2 regions of the Methylobacterium sp. Leaf469 genome follow, and region 1 is predicted to be linked to the other one. Evidence: predicted binding sites of a transcription regulator. Region 1 holds the regulator's gene; the other holds the start of a gene.
The links. Region 1 encodes HrcA, which represses chaperone genes, less so after heat shock. Its sites were predicted from a motif close to GTTAGCACTCNCNNNNNGNGAGTGCTAAC; they were not measured.
Positions count from the first base shown of each region.

Region 1 (8,425 bases):
AACGTTGACCCTCGGACTCATCATGGAGCGAACGCTGGTTCGCCGCTTGGCGTAAGGCAACGGCCCTCCTCCCTTTCCGCGTGCGGGCAACGCAGCCCCCGGCGCCTTTCTGGCCCGGGGCCTTCTCGCAGGAGCGCCCCTTCACCTTTCCGCCGCTCCGGCTCGGCCCGACCGGGCGTCACTGTGGAGCGAGGGCGGGGCCGCTCCGCGACGCCGCGAGCAAGGGCCGGCCCTGATCCCGCGGCCATCCGACGACCACCGGCGTCGGGCCACAGGGAGGGAAGCCAGCGCAAGGCCCGGCCAACGCCGCGCCCACCGCCTGCTGCAGCCGAATCTCCGACGATGGGGGAGATCCCTTGCCCTGCGAAGCTCGATACGTCGAAGCCTGGTCCCGTCGCTTGGCCGGTGCCGTCCATCCCGAAGCCAGCGCCCACACGGGTTTATACTAACATAGATTAGCTCATCATTCGAATACGAAGGTTGCCTTTGCGCTATACAGTATCCGTTGACACGAAATCCAGCACATCAATGTAGTTCTCGTCAATCGAGATCGATTTCCGCAGCGATTTTCGCGCAAGGGCCCATGTCCTACAACTAAATCTGAAGCTGTTTGCCGAGTTTTTTGATAACCAAATATTCCTCTACCGCAATGAGAGAAAAATACCGCCACCAAGCCATAGGATCGATCCATTGAATTCAATTAAATTCTGACATCGAGAATTTCATCGTCGGATGCGCCACGGAACCAAGTAACCGATGGGAATTCGTAAAAAATTCCTTGCCAAATCATCCGCACGACGCTTACAAATCATTGCCAACCGCCAAGTCTCCATCCCTTTGGGCTGAAAGACATTCGCCAGCCCTCTCGGTCCAGGGGTGACAATGCTTGCGTCGCACGAACTGGGAATGCTTTCCAACGAGCCGAATGCCGGTCCTTCGCCGGACAGCAGATCGGACCAGGGCGTCGAGAGGCAGATCGAACAGCGCGGCTCCGTATCGCAGCCCCGCCCCTCGGCCGGGCGGGCCTACCGGGCCATCTTGCTGGCGGCCGATGGACGGATCGCGACGCTCTCCCGGCTCGACGCCCAGGACGATGCGGAAGCCCTCGTCCGGGCGGCCGGGATGGTCGATGGACATGCCGTCGAGTTGTGGGACGGCAGCCGCTTCATCGCGCATTTCCCGTCGGTGGATTAGCAGGCGCGCCGGCATACGAAGGCCGGCGCGTCGAAGGGCGGCTGCGCGAGTGGAAAGCCCTTTCGATCGCCCCAACGCTTGGCCCTGCGCGACATCGGCCGGGCGCCAAGCTCCGGAATTCGCTCCGGCCGCATCCGCACGGGGCTCGATCCGCCGGATCGGGCACGATGCGCGGCGCGCTCCGCTCGACCATGCCCGGCCCCAGCAACGAAGAAGGGGCTGGCCTGAGCCAACCCCTTGCAAACGTTAGGCAATTCTATGGTACCACCGCCCCGGCTCGAACGGGGGACCCCCAGATCCACAATCTGGTGCTCTAACCAACTGAGCTACGGCGGCACTGAGGGGGCTGTATCGCGAGCCGAAGCGCTTTTCAAGCGCCGGCTGCGCATCGGGGCGAGGAGAATGTGTGGAGAGGGCCGCCGAGGCACCGCGCGGGAAACCGATCGACGCCCGGGCGTGGCCCTCTTAAACCGGAGCCATTCCCCTCGATCGCCCCGTTCGGCCCCCCGCGATGATGACGCCACGCCCCATCCTCACCCGTGTGCCGGCCCGGGCTCGCCTGTTGGCCCGGGCTCGCCTGCTGGCGAAAGTCCCCGCACGCGCGCGTGCGGCGGTTCGGGGCAGCGAGATCGGTCTCGTCGCCCTGGCGGGCCTCGCCGGCTGCGTCGCGGGCGCGGCGGTGGCCGCCATGCAGGGGGCGACGCAGGTCCTGCGCGCGTGGCTCTACGGCCTGCCGCCCGGAATGCGTCTGAGCGCGAGCCACGACGTGCCGGCCCTGACCCTGCTCCTCGTCCCGGCGGCGGGCGGCCTCGTGCTCGGCCTCCTCGCCCATACCATTGCCCGGGCCATCGCCCGGCGGCACGGACGGCGCCCGCACGCAGTCGTCGATCCCATCGAGGCCAATGCGCTCCACGGCGGGCGGATGTCGGTACGCGGCTCGGGGCTCGTCGCCCTGCAGAACATGATCTCGAACGGGTCGGGGGCCTCCGTCGGCCTCGAAGCCGGCTATACCCAGATCTGCGCCAGCCTCGCGGCACGCTTCGGAGCGTCGTTCGAGCTGCGCCGGAGCGACCAGCGCACCCTCGTCGGCTGCGGGGCGGCCGCCGCCATCGCGGCAGCCTTCGGGGCGCCGCTCACGGGGGCGTTCTACGCCTTCGAACTCATCATCGGCACCTACGCCATCGCCACCCTGACGCCCGTGGTGGTGGCGGCCCTGTGCGGCAGCGTCGTCGCCCGCGCCCTGGTGGACCAACCGGCGCTGGTCACCGTCAACGGCCTCGACGCCCTCACCAGCACGGCGATCACCGGCGCCGACACCGTGCCGGTCCTGGGCCTCGGCCTCGTCTGCGCCGGCCTCGGCATCGTGATCATGCGCGGCGTCACCCTGGTGGAGGCCGGCATCCGTGCGAGCCGGATCCCCGCCCCGCTGGCCCCCGCCCTCGGTGGGCTCTGCGTCGGCGCCCTGGCGGTCGCGGTCTCGCCGCAGGTTCTCTCGGGCGGGCACGGGGCCCTGCACCTGCATCTCGGCACGCACGGGGCGGGCATGGGTCTCGGGGGCCTCGCGCTCCTGTTCGCCGCCAAGGCGACGGCGTCGGCCCTCTCCATCGGCGCGGGGTTTCGCGGCGGCCTGTTCTTCGCCTCGCTGTTCCTCGGGGCGCTCGTCGGGGAGATCTTTTCGGGGGCGATGCCCGGCTTGGCCGCCTTCGCGCCGACGCCGCTCGCCTACGCGGTGATCGGCATGAGCGCGCTCGCCGTCGCGGTCATCGGCGGCCCGCTCACCATGACGTTCCTGGCCCTGGAACTGACGGGCAGCTTCCCCATCACCGGCCTCGTCCTCGTGGCGGTGATCGCCTCCTCGCTCGCCGTGCGAAAAACCTTCGGCTACTCCTTCGCCACCTGGCGCTTCCACCTGCGCGGCGAGAGCATCCGCAGCGCCCACGACGTCGGCTGGATCCGCACCCTGACCGTGGACACCCTGATGCGCCGCGAGGTCGCCACCGTGCCGGTCTCCCTACCGCTGACGGTCTTTCTCGCGGACCATCCCCTCGGATCGCCCTCGCGGGTCGTGGCGGTGGACGGCGAAGGTCGCTACGCCGGCATCGTCCGGGTGCCGGAGGCCCACGCCGCCGCCCGGGACGCCGATGGCCCGCCCCCCGGCCTCGCCGACCTCCTGCGCCACGCCGACGACGTCCTGACGCCCGGCATGAACGCCAAGGCCGCGGCCGCCGCCTTCGACCGCACGGAGAGCGAGGCGCTCGCCGTCGTCGACGGGCCGGAGACCCGCCGCGTCGTCGGCCTCCTCACCGAAAGCCACACCCTCAAGCGCTACGCCGAGGAACTCGATCGGCAGCGCCGGGCGATGCTGGGCGAGACGGCGTGAGCGCCACGGCGCCCACGCCCGCCCGAGGTCAGGCGTGGACCACGCGCCCCTTCGCCCCCAAGGCCTCCTCGACGGTGCCGTCGCCGTCGAGATAACCGTGACGTTTGGGGTTCGGCATGATCAGCGAGGCCACGAAGGCGATCCCGAGCATCACGGTGACGTACCAGAAGAACGAACTCTCCGAGCCGATCTGCTTCAGGTAGAGCGCCACCATCTCGGCGGTGCCGCCGAACAGGGAATTGGCGATGGCGTAGGACAGGCCCACGCCCAGCGCCCGCACCTGGGTCGGAAACAGCTCCGCCTTCACGATACCGGAGATGCCCGTGTAGAAGCTGATCACGGTCAAGCCGATCATGATCAGGGCGAAGGACAGGACCGGGTTGGTGGTGCTGCCGATGGTGGTCATCAGGGGCACCACCATGAGGGTGCCGAGTCCGCTGTAGAGCAGCATGTTGGCCTTGCGGCCGATCTTGTCCGAGAGCCAGCCGAAGAACGGCTGGATGATCATGTAGACCAGCAGCGCGGCGGTGGAGATCTGCGAAGCGGTAATCTTGTCGATATGCGCCGTGTTGAACAGGTACTTCGGCATGTAGGTGGTAAAGGTGTAGAAGCTCAGGGAGCCGCCGGCCGTGTAGGCCAGCACCACGCAGAACGCGCGCCAATGCTTGAACAGGGCCGCGAAGGTGCCGGATTCCTTCGAGCTCATGTCCGCCTTGGTGGCGGTCTCGGTCAGCGACGAGCGCAGGTAAAGGGCGACCACGGCGGCGAGCGCCCCGATCACGAAGGGAATGCGCCAGCCCCAGGCGGTGAGCTGCTGGGCGGTGAGCACGCTCTGCAGGACGATCAGCACGAGGGAGGCCAGGAGCTGGCCGCCGATGAGGGTGACGTACTGGAACGAGGCGAAGAACCCGCGCCGGCCCTTGATGGCGATCTCGCTCATGTAGGTGGCGCTGGTGCCGTACTCGCCGCCCACCGACAGGCCCTGGATCATCCGGGCCAGGAGCAGCAGGGCCGGGGCGAGGTGGCCGACGCTCGCGTAGGTCGGCAGCACGGCGATCATCAGCGAACCGGCGCACATCATCAGCACCGAAATCATCATCGAGGTCTTGCGGCCGAGGCGGTCGGCGAGGCGCCCGAACAGCCACCCGCCGATGGGCCGCATGAAGAAGCCGACGGCGAAGACCGCGGCCGATTTCAGGAGCTGGCTGGTGTCGTCGCCCTCGGGGAAGAACACCGGCGCGAAGTACAGGGCGAAGAAGGCGTAGCAGTAGAAGTCGAACCACTCGACGAGGTTGCCCGACGAGGATGCGACGATGGCCTTGATCCGGCGGCGGTTGTCCGCCGCCTCATCGAGCCTCGGCGTCATGATTCCGGCACCGTCCGACATGCGCGTCTCCCCCTGTTTTATTTGGGATGTTGTTGAATTGGCTCATTATTTTTTTAGCATGGTCCCGCCCGGGCCTGCTGTGCGGCGACGTTAAGCTCCGCGGAAAAATTCGCAAGAGCACCGGCGGATGCCAAAATGACCGCAGGCAACGCGGCCGTGGAAGATCTGCGCTCAAGCTTTCATTCGGCCTCTCGCGCCCAAATGAAAGTCCCCGCGCAAGTCGATCCGGGGAAAATGCGGAACGGTTTCTGGGACGTCCTCGTTGCGGCTGCGCATCGGCGCCGAACGGCGCTGTCCATCGACGGGGCGGGAAACAAAACCATGAGCAAACTCTTTCGGAGCACGGTCGCGGCCGCGGCCCTGGTCATCGGCGCGACGGCGGCCTTCGGTCAGGGCGGCCCGGGTGGCGGCGCGGCCGGCGGTGCAGCCGGTGGTGGCGGCGCCGGCATCGGTGCGGGCGGCGGAGTCGGGGGTGGCGCAGGGGGCGGACGCGGCGGTGCCGGCGGCCCAGGCGCCGGTGCGGCGGGTGCCGAGCGTGGCGGCCCGGCCGGAGGAGGCGCAGGTGTGGGCGGCGGTGCCGGCGAGCGCGGTGGTGCTGCCGAGCGGGGCGGTGCTGCCGAGCGCGGCAGCCCGGCGGGCGGCCCGAACCGGGGCACGGAAGACGGCCGCGGCGGACGCGGCGAGGGCCGGACCGACCGCGACGGCCAGCCGGATCGCGGCGCTGCGACCGACCGCGGCGAGCGGGGTGACCGCGACGGTCGAGGCGACCGGGACGGCAAGGCGGACCGGGATAGTAGGACGGACCGGGACGGCAAGGCCGATCGCGGGGATCGCGATGGCCGGGGTGATCGCGGCGACCGGGGCGATCGCGGCGCACGAGGAGATCGCGGCGCACGAGGAGATCGCGGGGATCGGGGCGCGGTCCGGGGCGCCTATGGCCGCCTCGGCGCGCCGCAGCGCACGGAGTTCCGCCAGAGCGTGATCCGGCGCGGCATTCCGCGCCTCGCCGCCGGCGCCTTCGCGCTCACCGTCGGCACGGCCATCGCCCGCAGCTACACCCTCTACGACCTGCCGCCGGACATCGTCCGCATCGCGCCGGAATACGAGGATTACCGCTACGTGCTGGTGGACGACGACATCGTCATCGTCGATCCCGACACCTACGAGATCGTCGACGTGATCCGCGGCTGAGCGGCTTCATCTGGAAGACGGGGAGGGCGCGGCCGCGAGGCGGCGCCTTTTCTCGTTCAAGCGCTTGCTCTCGTCTCAGCGCTTGCTGCGGTCGAGCAGCCCCGAGACGACGCGGGCGGTGTAATCCACCATCGGGACGATCCGGGCGTAGTTGAGCCGCGTCGGCCCGATCACCCCCACGACGCCGACGATCTTCTGGGCCCCATCGCGAAAGGGTGCGGCGATCATCGAGGAGCCCGACAGGGAGAACAGCTTGTTCTCCGAGCCGATGAAGATGCGGACCCCCTCGCCGCCTTCGGCCCGGGACAGGAGTTCGATGACGTCCTTCTGGGTCTCGAGGTCGTTGAACAGCAGGCGGATGCGCTCGAGATCCTCGACGGCCCGCAGGTCGTCCAGGAGATTGGCCTGACCGCGCACGATGAGCTGGCGCGCGTCGGACGGGCCGACGGAGACGGCGAGGCCGGCATCGACGAGGCGCTCGGTGATGACGTCGAGTTCGCGCTTCATCGCCTGGCGGCCGGATTCGATCTCGGCCCGCAGGGTCCCGAGTGTGCGCCCCTGGAGGCGGGCGTTGAGGTAGTTCGAGGCCTCCTGCAGGGCGCTCGCGGGCAGGCCGGGCGGCAGGTCGAGGAGGCGGTTCTCCACCGAGCCGTCGTCGGAGACGAGGACCACCAGGGCACGGGCCGGGTCGAGGCGCACGAACTCGATGTGCTTCAGGTGCACGTTGGTCTTCGTGGTCAGCACCACGCCGGCACCGCGCGAGATGCCCGACAGCAGGGTCGAGGCCTCGGCCAGCGCGCTCTCGAAGGTGTGGCCGGAGGCCGCCGCCCGCATCTGCGCCTCGATCCGCGCCTGCTCGTCCTGGCCGACATCGCCGAGTTCGAGCATGGCATCGACGAAGAAACGCAGGCCCTGCTCCGTCGGCAGCCGTCCGGCGGAGGCATGGGGCGCGAAGATGAGCCCGGAATGCTCCAGATCCGCCATCACGTTGCGGATGGAGGCCGGCGACAGGGTCATGGGCAGGATGCGCGCGAGGTTGCGCGATCCCATCGGCTCGCCGGTGGTGAGGTAGCTCTCCACGATCTGCCGGAAGATCTCGCGCGCCCGCTCGTTGGGCGCGGCGAGGACATGCATCGGCTGGGATGCGGAGAAGGGGCGGGCGGGCTCGGTCACGACGGTTTTCCTGGGCCACGATTGTGTCCGCGCGGGGGCCCTCGCACAAGGCGGCGGCGCGCGTCCGCATCGGAACGCGGGCTGCGGCGGGGCAGGGCACGCTTCATCCGCCCTTCAGGAACGATGGGCCAAAAGAAAAACCGCGCTTCGATGAAGCCGTCCGGGCCCATCGTGCGTTCCACACCGCTCACCTGTCCGGCCAAGCTCGAAGTCCGTGCAAGGCCGGCCCCGCGTGGCGTCAGGAGTCCCATATGCGCAACACATCCCGTTCCGGTCTGATCCGGTCCCTGGCCATCGTGCTGGCCATGATCGGCGCCATGTTCGTCGCCGCGCCCCAAGGCGCCCAGGCGGCCCCCGCCATGGTCTCGACGGAGGTCGCCGGCCCGGCCGCCGCCCTCACGGAGGTCCAGTACGGCGGCTATGGCCGTCATCACCGTCATCACCACCGCCATTACGGCCACCGCCGCCACTTCGGCCATCATTTCGGCCATCACCGGGGTCGCCATTACGGCCGTCACTTCGGTCATCACCGCGGTCACCACCACGGCTACGGCCGTCGTCACTTCTACTGAGAGACGTTCGGAGGGGCGCCCGGTGGGCGCCCTTTTCGGTTGGGGCGTTGCCGCAGCCGCGCCCGGCGCCTAAGAGCCGCGTCCTGACACTCAACCGGGAGAGCGGCGATGCGGCCCTCGAAGCGCGCCAACGACGATCTGCGCACCGTCACCCTCGAGCGCGCCGTGGCCCGCTACGCCGAGGGGTCCTGCCTCGTCACCTTCGGCGAGACCAAGGTGCTGTGCACCGCCTCCCTGGAAGAGCGCGGGCCGCCCTGGCTGCGCGGCTCCGGCAAGGGCTGGATCACGGCCGAGTATTCCATGCTGCCGCGCGCCACCCACGAGCGCACCCGGCGCGAAGTGAATTCGGGGAAGCCATCGGGCCGCACCCAGGAGATCCAGCGCCTCATCGGCCGGAGTCTCAGGGCCGTCACCAACCTGCCGGCCATGGGTGAGCGCCAGATCACCGTCGATTGCGACGTGATCCAGGCCGATGGCGGCACCCGCACGGCCGCCATCACGGGCGCCTGGGTGGCGCTGCACGATTGT
Region 1 covers NZ_LMRE01000042.1:269,815-278,239, reverse strand. The annotation lists gene ASG60_RS18210 (ABC transporter permease) at 1-55, shown strand, start outside; gene ASG60_RS18205 (hypothetical protein) at 907-1,194, shown strand; tRNA gene ASG60_RS18200 (tRNA-His) at 1,454-1,530, opposite strand; gene ASG60_RS18195 (chloride channel protein) at 1,709-3,574, shown strand; gene ASG60_RS18190 (MFS family transporter) at 3,603-4,961, opposite strand; gene ASG60_RS18185 (DUF1236 domain-containing protein) at 5,283-6,152, shown strand; gene hrcA (heat-inducible transcriptional repressor HrcA) at 6,228-7,286, opposite strand; gene ASG60_RS22955 (hypothetical protein) at 7,577-7,897, shown strand; gene rph (ribonuclease PH) at 8,006-8,425, shown strand, end outside.

Region 2 (8,425 bases), on a different contig from region 1:
GGTAGGGGGATCGGCGATACGACAGCCGACGTCGCCCCGCGATCACCATGCTCCCGGCGTGGACGCGGAGTGGCGACGCCCGAGACTGCCAAGGGCGTGTCCCACGCTCTCGGCCACGAAGAAGGGGCCGCCTCTCGGCGACCCCCTCTATCAAGTTCGGCTCAAGACGCTCGGACTTTTAGAAGTCCATGCCGCCCATGCCGCCGCCCATGCCGCCGCCGCCCGGCATACCGCCGCCGGCGCTGTCCTTCTTCGGAGCATCGGCGATCATGGCTTCCGTGGTCACCAGCAGGCCGGCGATGGAGGAGGCATCCTGCAGGGCGGTCCGCACGACCTTGGCCGGGTCGACGATGCCGGCCTGGATCATGTCGACGTACTCTTCGGTCTGGGCGTTGAAGCCGTAGGTGATCGAAGAGGTGTTGTCGGTGATCTTGCCGACGACGATGGAGCCTTCGACGCCGGAGTTGGCGGCGATCTGACGGATCGGCGCCTCGAGGGCCTTCAGCACGATCTTGATGCCGGCCTGGACGTCCGGGTTGTCGCTCTTGAGGGCGCGGACGGCCTCGCGGGCGCGGAGGAGGGCGGTGCCGCCGCCGGGGACGATGCCCTCTTCCACCGCAGCGCGGGTGGCGTTGAGCGCGTCGTCGACGCGGTCCTTCTTCTCCTTGACCTCGACCTCGGTCGCGCCGCCGACGCGGATGACCGCGACGCCGCCGGCGAGCTTGGCCAGACGCTCCTGGAGCTTCTCACGGTCGTAGTCCGAGGTGGTCTCCTCGATCTGCGCCTTGATCTGGGCGACGCGGGCCTCGATGTCCGACTTCTCGCCGAGACCGTCGATGATCGTGGTGGTCTCCTTCTCGATGCGGATGCGCTTGGCGCGGCCGAGCATCGGCAGGGTGACGTTCTCGAGCTTGATGCCGAGGTCCTCGGCGATCATCTGACCCTGGGTCAGGATCGCGATGTCCTCGAGCATGGCCTTGCGGCGATCGCCGAAGCCCGGAGCCTTGACGGCCGCGACCTTGAGGCCGCCGCGCAGCTTGTTCACCACGAGGGTGGCGAGCGCCTCGCCCTCGATGTCCTCGGCGATGATGACGAGGGGCTTGCCCGTCTGCACCACGGCCTCGAGCACCGGCAGCATCGCCTGGAGCGACGAGAGCTTCTTCTCGTGGATGAGGATGTAGGGGTCCTCGAGCTCGGCGACCATCTTCTCCGCGTTGGTGATGAAGTACGGGGAGAGGTAGCCGCGGTCGAACTGCATGCCCTCGACGACGTCGAGCTCGGTCTCGGCGGTCTTGGCCTCCTCGACGGTGATGACACCCTCGTTGCCGACCTTCTGCATGGCATGGGCGATCATCTCGCCGATTTCCTTGTCGCCGTTGGCCGAGATGGTGCCGACCTGGGCGACTTCCTCGGACGAGGCGACCTTCTTGGCGCGGCTCGTGATGTCCTCGACGGCGGCCTTCGTCGCGAGGTCGATGCCGCGCTTGAGGTCCATCGGGTTCATGCCGGCGGCGACGTACTTGGCGCCTTCCCGGACGATGGCCTGGGCCAGGACGGTGGCGGTGGTGGTGCCGTCGCCCGCGATGTCGTTGGTCTTCGAGGCCACTTCGCGCACCATCTGGGCGCCCATGTTCTCGAACTTGTCGGAAAGCTCGATCTCCTTGGCGACGGTGACGCCGTCCTTGGTGATGCGCGGCGCACCGAAGCTCTTCTCGATGACGACGTTACGACCCTTGGGGCCGAGGGTCACCTTCACTGCGTCGGCCAGGATATCGACGCCGCGCAGCATCTTCTCGCGGGCGTCGGAGCCGAAACGGACTTCTTTCGCTGCCATGTTCAAATCCTCATGCGGTGGGAAGCCCCGAGGCGCTCAGAGTAAAAGCGCGCTCAAAGGGCTCGGGTAGGGGGACGAAGGAAGAGGGCAGATCGCCGTTCAGGCGACGACGCCCATGATGTCGGATTCCTTCATGATCAGGAGATCCTGACCGTCGATCTTGACCTCGGTGCCGGACCACTTGCCGAACAGCACGCGATCGCCGGCCTTGACGTCGAGGGGGTTGATGCGGCCGGCCTCGTCGCGGGCGCCGGGGCCGACGGCGACGATCTCGCCCTCTTGCGGCTTCTCCTTGGCGGTGTCGGGGATGATGATGCCCCCCTTCGTCTTCTCCTCGCCTTCGATGCGGCGGACGACGACACGGTCGTGCAGCGGACGGAACTTCATGAGCTGCCCTCTTGCTCTAAATTCGTGGATGGCGTTGATGCGGCGCGGCAGCGCGCTCAACCCAGGCCGTTAGCACTCTCGATCGGTGAGTGCCAACGATGCCGCGGAGGTAGGCGCATGCCTTGCGTGAGTCAAGACTGTCGCAGGTCGGCGCGACGGTTGCGCGACGGCAATTCTCTCTCGATCCGCTCCGCCACGGACCAATCATCCCCGATGATCAGCCTTCATGGACCACAGGGTGCGGTCGGGTCCCCCGCCACCGACGGCGCCGGACCGATGCCTGCCGCCACAGTGTGGATCGACCTCGACGACCCGAGTGCCGAGGAGGCGCAGCGCATCGAGGACGCGACGGGCATCCGCGTCCCATCGCGAAAAGCCCTCAGCGAGGTGGAGAATTCGAGCCGGCTGCGGCGTCTCAAGAACGGCTTCTCGCTGTCGACGCCGATGATCACCTTCGACAAGGTCGATTCGTTGTTGAAGCCCCTGGGGTTCGTCCTGACCAAGGACCACCTCGTCACCGTGCGGTTCCACGATCTGCGCGCGTTCGCGGAGGTGAAGAAGCGCATCGCCGAGGGCGACGGCCCGTCCACCACGAGCACGGAGATCTTCCTCCTGCTCATGGAGGAGTTGGTCGACAGCCTCGCCGATTCCCTGGAGGACATGGGCGCCGATCTCGATGCCCTCTCGACCCGGATCTTCGACTTCGACGTGCGGGGCGGCGCGCCCGCCAGCGACGACAAGCTCAAGACCCAGACGCCGCGACGGCGCGATCTGGCGCTCCGCCGGATCCTGCGCGGCATCGGCCGGCGCGGCAAGGCGCTGGGCAAGATCCGGTCCAGCCTGCTGGGTCTCGAACGCATCGTCCCCTTCGTCGCCAACGAGTGCGAGCACCTGCTCGGCGCCGAGCAGGTGCCGCGCTTCGAGGCCGTGCGACGGGACATCGCCTCCCTCGACGAGTTCGAGATCCGTCAATCCGAGAACGTCCAGTTCCTCCTCGACGCCACCCTCGGCCTCATCAACATGGAGCAGAACAACACCTTCCGGGTGCTGACCGTGGTCTCGGTCGTGGGCATTCCGCCGACCCTCGTGACCTCACTCTACGGCATGAATTTCAAGCACATGCCCGAACTCGATTGGGCCTACGGCTATCCCTACGGCCTCGCCCTCGTGGTTCTCAGCGCCCTCGTGCCGATCGTGTTCTTCCGCATGCGGGGGTGGTTCTGAGGATCGTCACGCCGGGCGGTTGACGGATTCTTTGCGCACCTCCGCTTAGGGTCCCGTCAAAGGCGCGAGCGCCCCGCTCGGCGCAAGGCTGCCCGTTCCCGCCATGGCCGTGATCTGCGCCTTCGTCCTCAACGCCGGGCTGAACTTCGTGCTCGGCCTGCTCATCGCGAAGCTGCTGGGCCCGGCGGATTTCGGTCTGTTCGCGCTGGCCACCGCCGGCGCCATCGTGGCCAACACGGTGCTGTTCGAGTGGCTGCGCCTGTCGGCGACGCGGTTCTACTCGGCCCGCGTCCGCGATCAGGAGCCGTGGATCCGCCAGGGTCTCGACCGGGCCTACGCCGTACTCGGCGCCGGGCTCCTCGCCGCCGCCCTGGTCTGCGCCGGACTCGGCGTGGAGGCGGGGCCCGAGAGCCGCGCGGCCATCACGGCGGGCGCGGGCGTGGCCGCCCTCGGGATCGGAGTGTTCGACTACCACGCGGCGCTCGCCCGCGCCCGCTTCGACGGTGGCCTCTATTTCCGGCTGGTGGCGATCAAAAACGCCTTGGCCTTCGTGCTCATGGCCGGCACGGCGTGGCTCCTGCCCCAGCCGGCCTGGGTGCTCGCCGCGGCGGGCCTGAGCCAGTTCCTCGCCGCCGCGATCCTATGGCGGCCCATGCGCGATCCCGTGAGCCCGCGCCTGCGCGTGCGCCTCGCCGAGACCTGGCGGCTGTTCCTCGCCTACGGCCTGCCCTTGATCGCCGCCAACGCCATCTATCAGCTGCTGCCGTTCCTCAATCGCGGCACCATCGCGGCCCAGGCCGGGCTGGCCGAGGCCGGCTACTTCGCCCTCGCGGCCGACGTCACCACGCGCAGCATCGGCACGCTGGGCACCGCCCTCGACCTCCTGCTGTTCCAGCTCGCCGTGCGCGTCGAGGAGGAGGAGGGCCGCGCGGCCGCCGAGGCCCAGGTCGGGCGCAATGTCGGCGTGGTGGTCGCCCTGCTGCTGCCCTGCGCCGTCGGGTTCTGGGCGATCCTTCCCGCCCTCCAGGCCCTGGTGGTGCCGGAGGCCTATCGCGGCCCATTCGCGAGCTATGCCGGGCTGATGATCCCGGGCTTCTTCTGCCTCGCCATGATGAACTTCGCCCTCAATCCGATCTTCCAGATCCGCCGCAGGACCCTGCCGGTGATCGCCGCCGCCGTGGTGGGCCTCGCCGTCGACGCCCTCGGCCTGTGGCTGCTGCCGCCGCTCATGGGACCGGAAGGCATCGCGGCGGCGCAGACGGCGGGTCTCGCCGCCGCCACCGGGTTCCTGGCGCTCCGGGCGCTCACGGGGCCGCAGCGCCTGCGCCTGCCGTGGCGCGATCTCCTGATGGCCGGTATCGCCTGTGCGGCCATGGCCCTGTGCCTCGTACCCCTGCGCCATCTCGAGCCCGTGCGGGCCCTCGCGGTCAGCCTGCCCCTCGGCTTCCTAGTCGTCGGAGGGTTCACCTGGGTCCTGGACATCGCCGGCCTGCGCACCCTCATCGCAGCCCGCCTGGCGGCGCGGCGCGCAGGACCGTCGAAGGCGGGAACCGGACGCACCGGACCGGATGCAATCGCGAACGATTCTCATTAGGATCGGACCACAAAACACGAAGACGGACCGGGCACGCCGCCCGGCCAGGGCGGGAAACGATGCGGTCATACGAGCCTCACGACGCGGATGCGGCGGCGGACATCGTCCGCGCGGCCGCCGACCGGGCGGAGCGCCTGCGCCTCGTCGGCGGCGGCACCAAGGCGGGGATCGGCCGCCCGGCCGGGAATCCCGCATCCGAGGACGAGGCGACGCTGTCCACCGCCGGATTGTCGGGCATCACCCTCTACGAACCGGCCGAGATGGTGGTCTCGGCGCTCGCCGGCACACCGCTCGCCGAGGTGCAGGCCCTGCTCGCCGGGCGCGGCCAGATGCTGCCCTTCGAGCCCATGGACCATCGCGGCCTGATGGGGACGCACGGCACGCCGACCTTCGGCGCGGTGGCATCCACGAACAATTCCGGCCCCCGCCGCATCAATGCCGGGGCGGCCCGCGACAGCCTCATCGGCGTGCGCTTCGTCAACGGACGCGGCGAGATCATCAAGTCCGGCGGTCGGGTGATGAAGAACGTCACCGGCCTCGATCTCGTGAAGCTCATGGCCGGCGCCTGGGGCACCCTCGGGCTGCTCACGGAGGTCACCTTCAAGGTGCTGCCGGTGCAGGAGCGGGTGTCGACCCTGGTGTTCTCCGGCCTCGACGATGCCCGGGCCGTCGCCGCCCTCTCGGCCGCCCTCGGCTCGCCGTTCGAGCTCACCGGCGCAGCCCACCTGCCGGCCGGGATCGGCGGCCCCAAGGCCCGCACCGCCATGCGGGTCGAGGGGTTTTCGGACTCGGTCGCCTATCGGCTCGGCGAACTGACGAAGCTGCTCAAGCGCTTCGGTGCGCCCGAGATCGTCGAGGGCGACACCGGCACCGCCCTGTGGACAGGCATCCGCGACGCCGCCCCCCTGGCCGAGCCGGCGGATGCCGCCATCTGGCGTCTCTCCACCGCCCCGACCCACGGCCCCGCCCTGGCAGCCGCCATCGCGGCGGAGCGCGACGCGCGGTGGTTCTACGATTGGGGCGGCGGCCTGATCTGGCTGGCGACCGCGGCCGAAGGTGATGCCGGGGCCGCGACCGTGCGGGCGGCGGTGAAGGCGCAGGGCGGCCACGCCACCCTGGTGCGCGCGCCCGACGCCGTGCGCGCCGCCGTGCCGGTGTTCGAGCCCTTGTCCGAGCCGCTGATGCGGATCACGGCGGGTCTCAAGGCGGCGCACGACCCAATGGGCGTGTTCAATCCGGGCCGGATGTATGCGGAGATCTGACGTCGCCGCGACATTCTTACCCGCAGGCATCGGCCTCGGGTTCCGACTATCAAGAACCCGCCGGCCAGTATTTGGAGCAGTTCCAAAGGCTCGGCAGACCGCCCGTTCCGCTCTAAGGTCCGGGCGAAGACGACGGGGCCGCCATGCCGATGGTGTAAAGCGGCACCGCGATGGGTGGATTCAGGAACACGCCGTGCAGACCAGTTTCAGCCTGACGCAGCTCGCCGATCCCGCCATGGCGGCCTCGGAAAAGATTTTGCGGACCTGCGTCCATTGCGGTTTCTGCACCGCCACCTGCCCGACCTACCTGCTGCTGGGCGACGAACTCGACAGCCCGCGTGGCCGCATCTACCTCATCAAGGACATGCTGGAGGGCAACAAGCCCGCCGTGCCGGAGGTGGTCAAGCACATCGACCGCTGCCTGTCGTGCCTGTCCTGCATGACGACCTGCCCCTCGGGTGTGCACTACATGCACCTCGTCGATCACGCCCGCGCGCATATCGAGGAAACCTACACCCGTCCCTTCGGGGACCGGGCGCTCCGGGCGGTGCTGGCCTTCGTACTGCCCTATCCGAACCGTTTCCGACTGGCTTTGCTCGGCGCCAAGCTCGGGAGCCCGTTCCGCCCCCTGGTGGCGCGGGTGCCCGGCCTCGGCAACCGGCTCGCCGCCATGCTGGATCTCGCCCCGGCCGAATTGCCGAACCGCAACCGCACCGACCGGCCCGGCACCTTTCCGGCCGAGACCCGTGCGCTGGAGGCCAGCGCCGCCCTTCAGGGCACCACGGCCCCGGCCCGCACGGGCCGCGTCGCGCTGCTGCGCGGCTGCGCCCAGAGCGTCCTGCGGCCTGACTTCAACGAGGCGGCGATCCGGCTGCTGACCCGCCACGGCGTCGAGGTGGTGCAGGCCAGGGGGGAGGGCTGCTGCGGCGCGCTCACCCACCATATGGGCAAAGCCGAATCCTCCCATGCCCAGGCCAAGCGCACCATCGACGCCTGGATCGCCGAAATGGACGGCGAAGGCCTCGACGCCATCGTGGTCACGGCGTCGGGCTGCGGCACCACCATCAAGGATTACGGCTTCATGTTCCGCGACGACCCGGCCTATGCCGAGAAGGCCGCGCGGGTTTCGGGGATCGCCAAGGACGTCACCGAGTACATGGCCGGTCTCGGCCTGATGCCGACGCTCATCGAGAGCGACCTCGTGGTCGCCTACCACTCCGCCTGCTCGATGCAGCACGGCCAGGGCATCCGCACGGAGCCGAAGAACCTCCTGAAGCGTGCGGGCTTCGCCGTGAAGGACGTACCCGAGGGGCATATCTGCTGCGGCTCGGCCGGCACCTACAACATCCTCCAGCCCGAGATCGCCGGCCGCCTCCGGGACCGCAAGGTCGCCAACATCGAACGGATGCGCCCCGACGTCATCGCCACGGGCAACATCGGCTGCGCGACGCAGATCGGAAAGGGCACCGCGATTCCCATCGTGCACACGGTGGAATTGCTCGACTGGGCGACGGGCGGCCCGAAGCCGGCGGTGCTCGAAGGGCTTGCGTCCGGGCCCACACTTGCGGCGGCAGAGTAGCTTCAAGCTGTGGTAGCGAGACTCTTCAGGTCCGTCCCAGGTGACATGTGTCGAGCGCCATCGAGGATATCGATGCCGATCACCCGGCGCTCGCCGTCGAGAGCGAAGATGATGCCCGGGCGCACCTCTTCGCTCTCGACGAGCGGATCGTCCGAGAAGCCGAGGTAAGGGGCATCCGCGTTCGAATCGTAGCGCGTCTTCATCGGATACATGCCTGCACCGCCACCAGCACGAACACCCGGATCGCGGACGACAGGTTCTGCCCGTCCCGGCCCGCATCGATGTCACCGATCAGCGCCTGCACCGACTTGCCACGCGCTTCTGCGATCTCCCGCAGGGCGTCCCAGAACGGGTCCTCGAGGGACACGCTGGTGCGGTGCCCGGCGATCATCACCGAGCGCTTGGTGATGCCGCCGGTCACGGGGTGCGCCCCTTCACTCCGAGTCCGGCCCCATGAGCTTGTGGCCCTCGTGGCGCGAGACTTCGATGGCCTTCTTGGCGTCCGCCAGGGTCCTGGCCTTCTTCGGGCGGCCGAAGGCGATGCG
Region 2 covers NZ_LMRE01000045.1:75,111-83,535, reverse strand. The annotation lists gene groL (chaperonin GroEL) at 179-1,834, opposite strand; gene groES (co-chaperone GroES) at 1,934-2,221, opposite strand; gene ASG60_RS20480 (magnesium transporter CorA family protein) at 2,435-3,445, shown strand; gene ASG60_RS20475 (polysaccharide biosynthesis C-terminal domain-containing protein) at 3,549-5,039, shown strand; gene ASG60_RS20470 (FAD-binding protein) at 5,099-6,301, shown strand; gene ASG60_RS20465 (heterodisulfide reductase-related iron-sulfur binding cluster) at 6,495-7,880, shown strand; gene ASG60_RS20460 (DUF2283 domain-containing protein) at 7,883-8,083, opposite strand; gene ASG60_RS20455 (ribbon-helix-helix domain-containing protein) at 8,080-8,301, opposite strand; gene ASG60_RS20450 (DUF4169 family protein) at 8,315-8,425, opposite strand, start outside.
Region 2: groES (co-chaperone GroES) is a predicted target of HrcA. The motif match lies at 2,290-2,318, and genes of this name have one in related genera.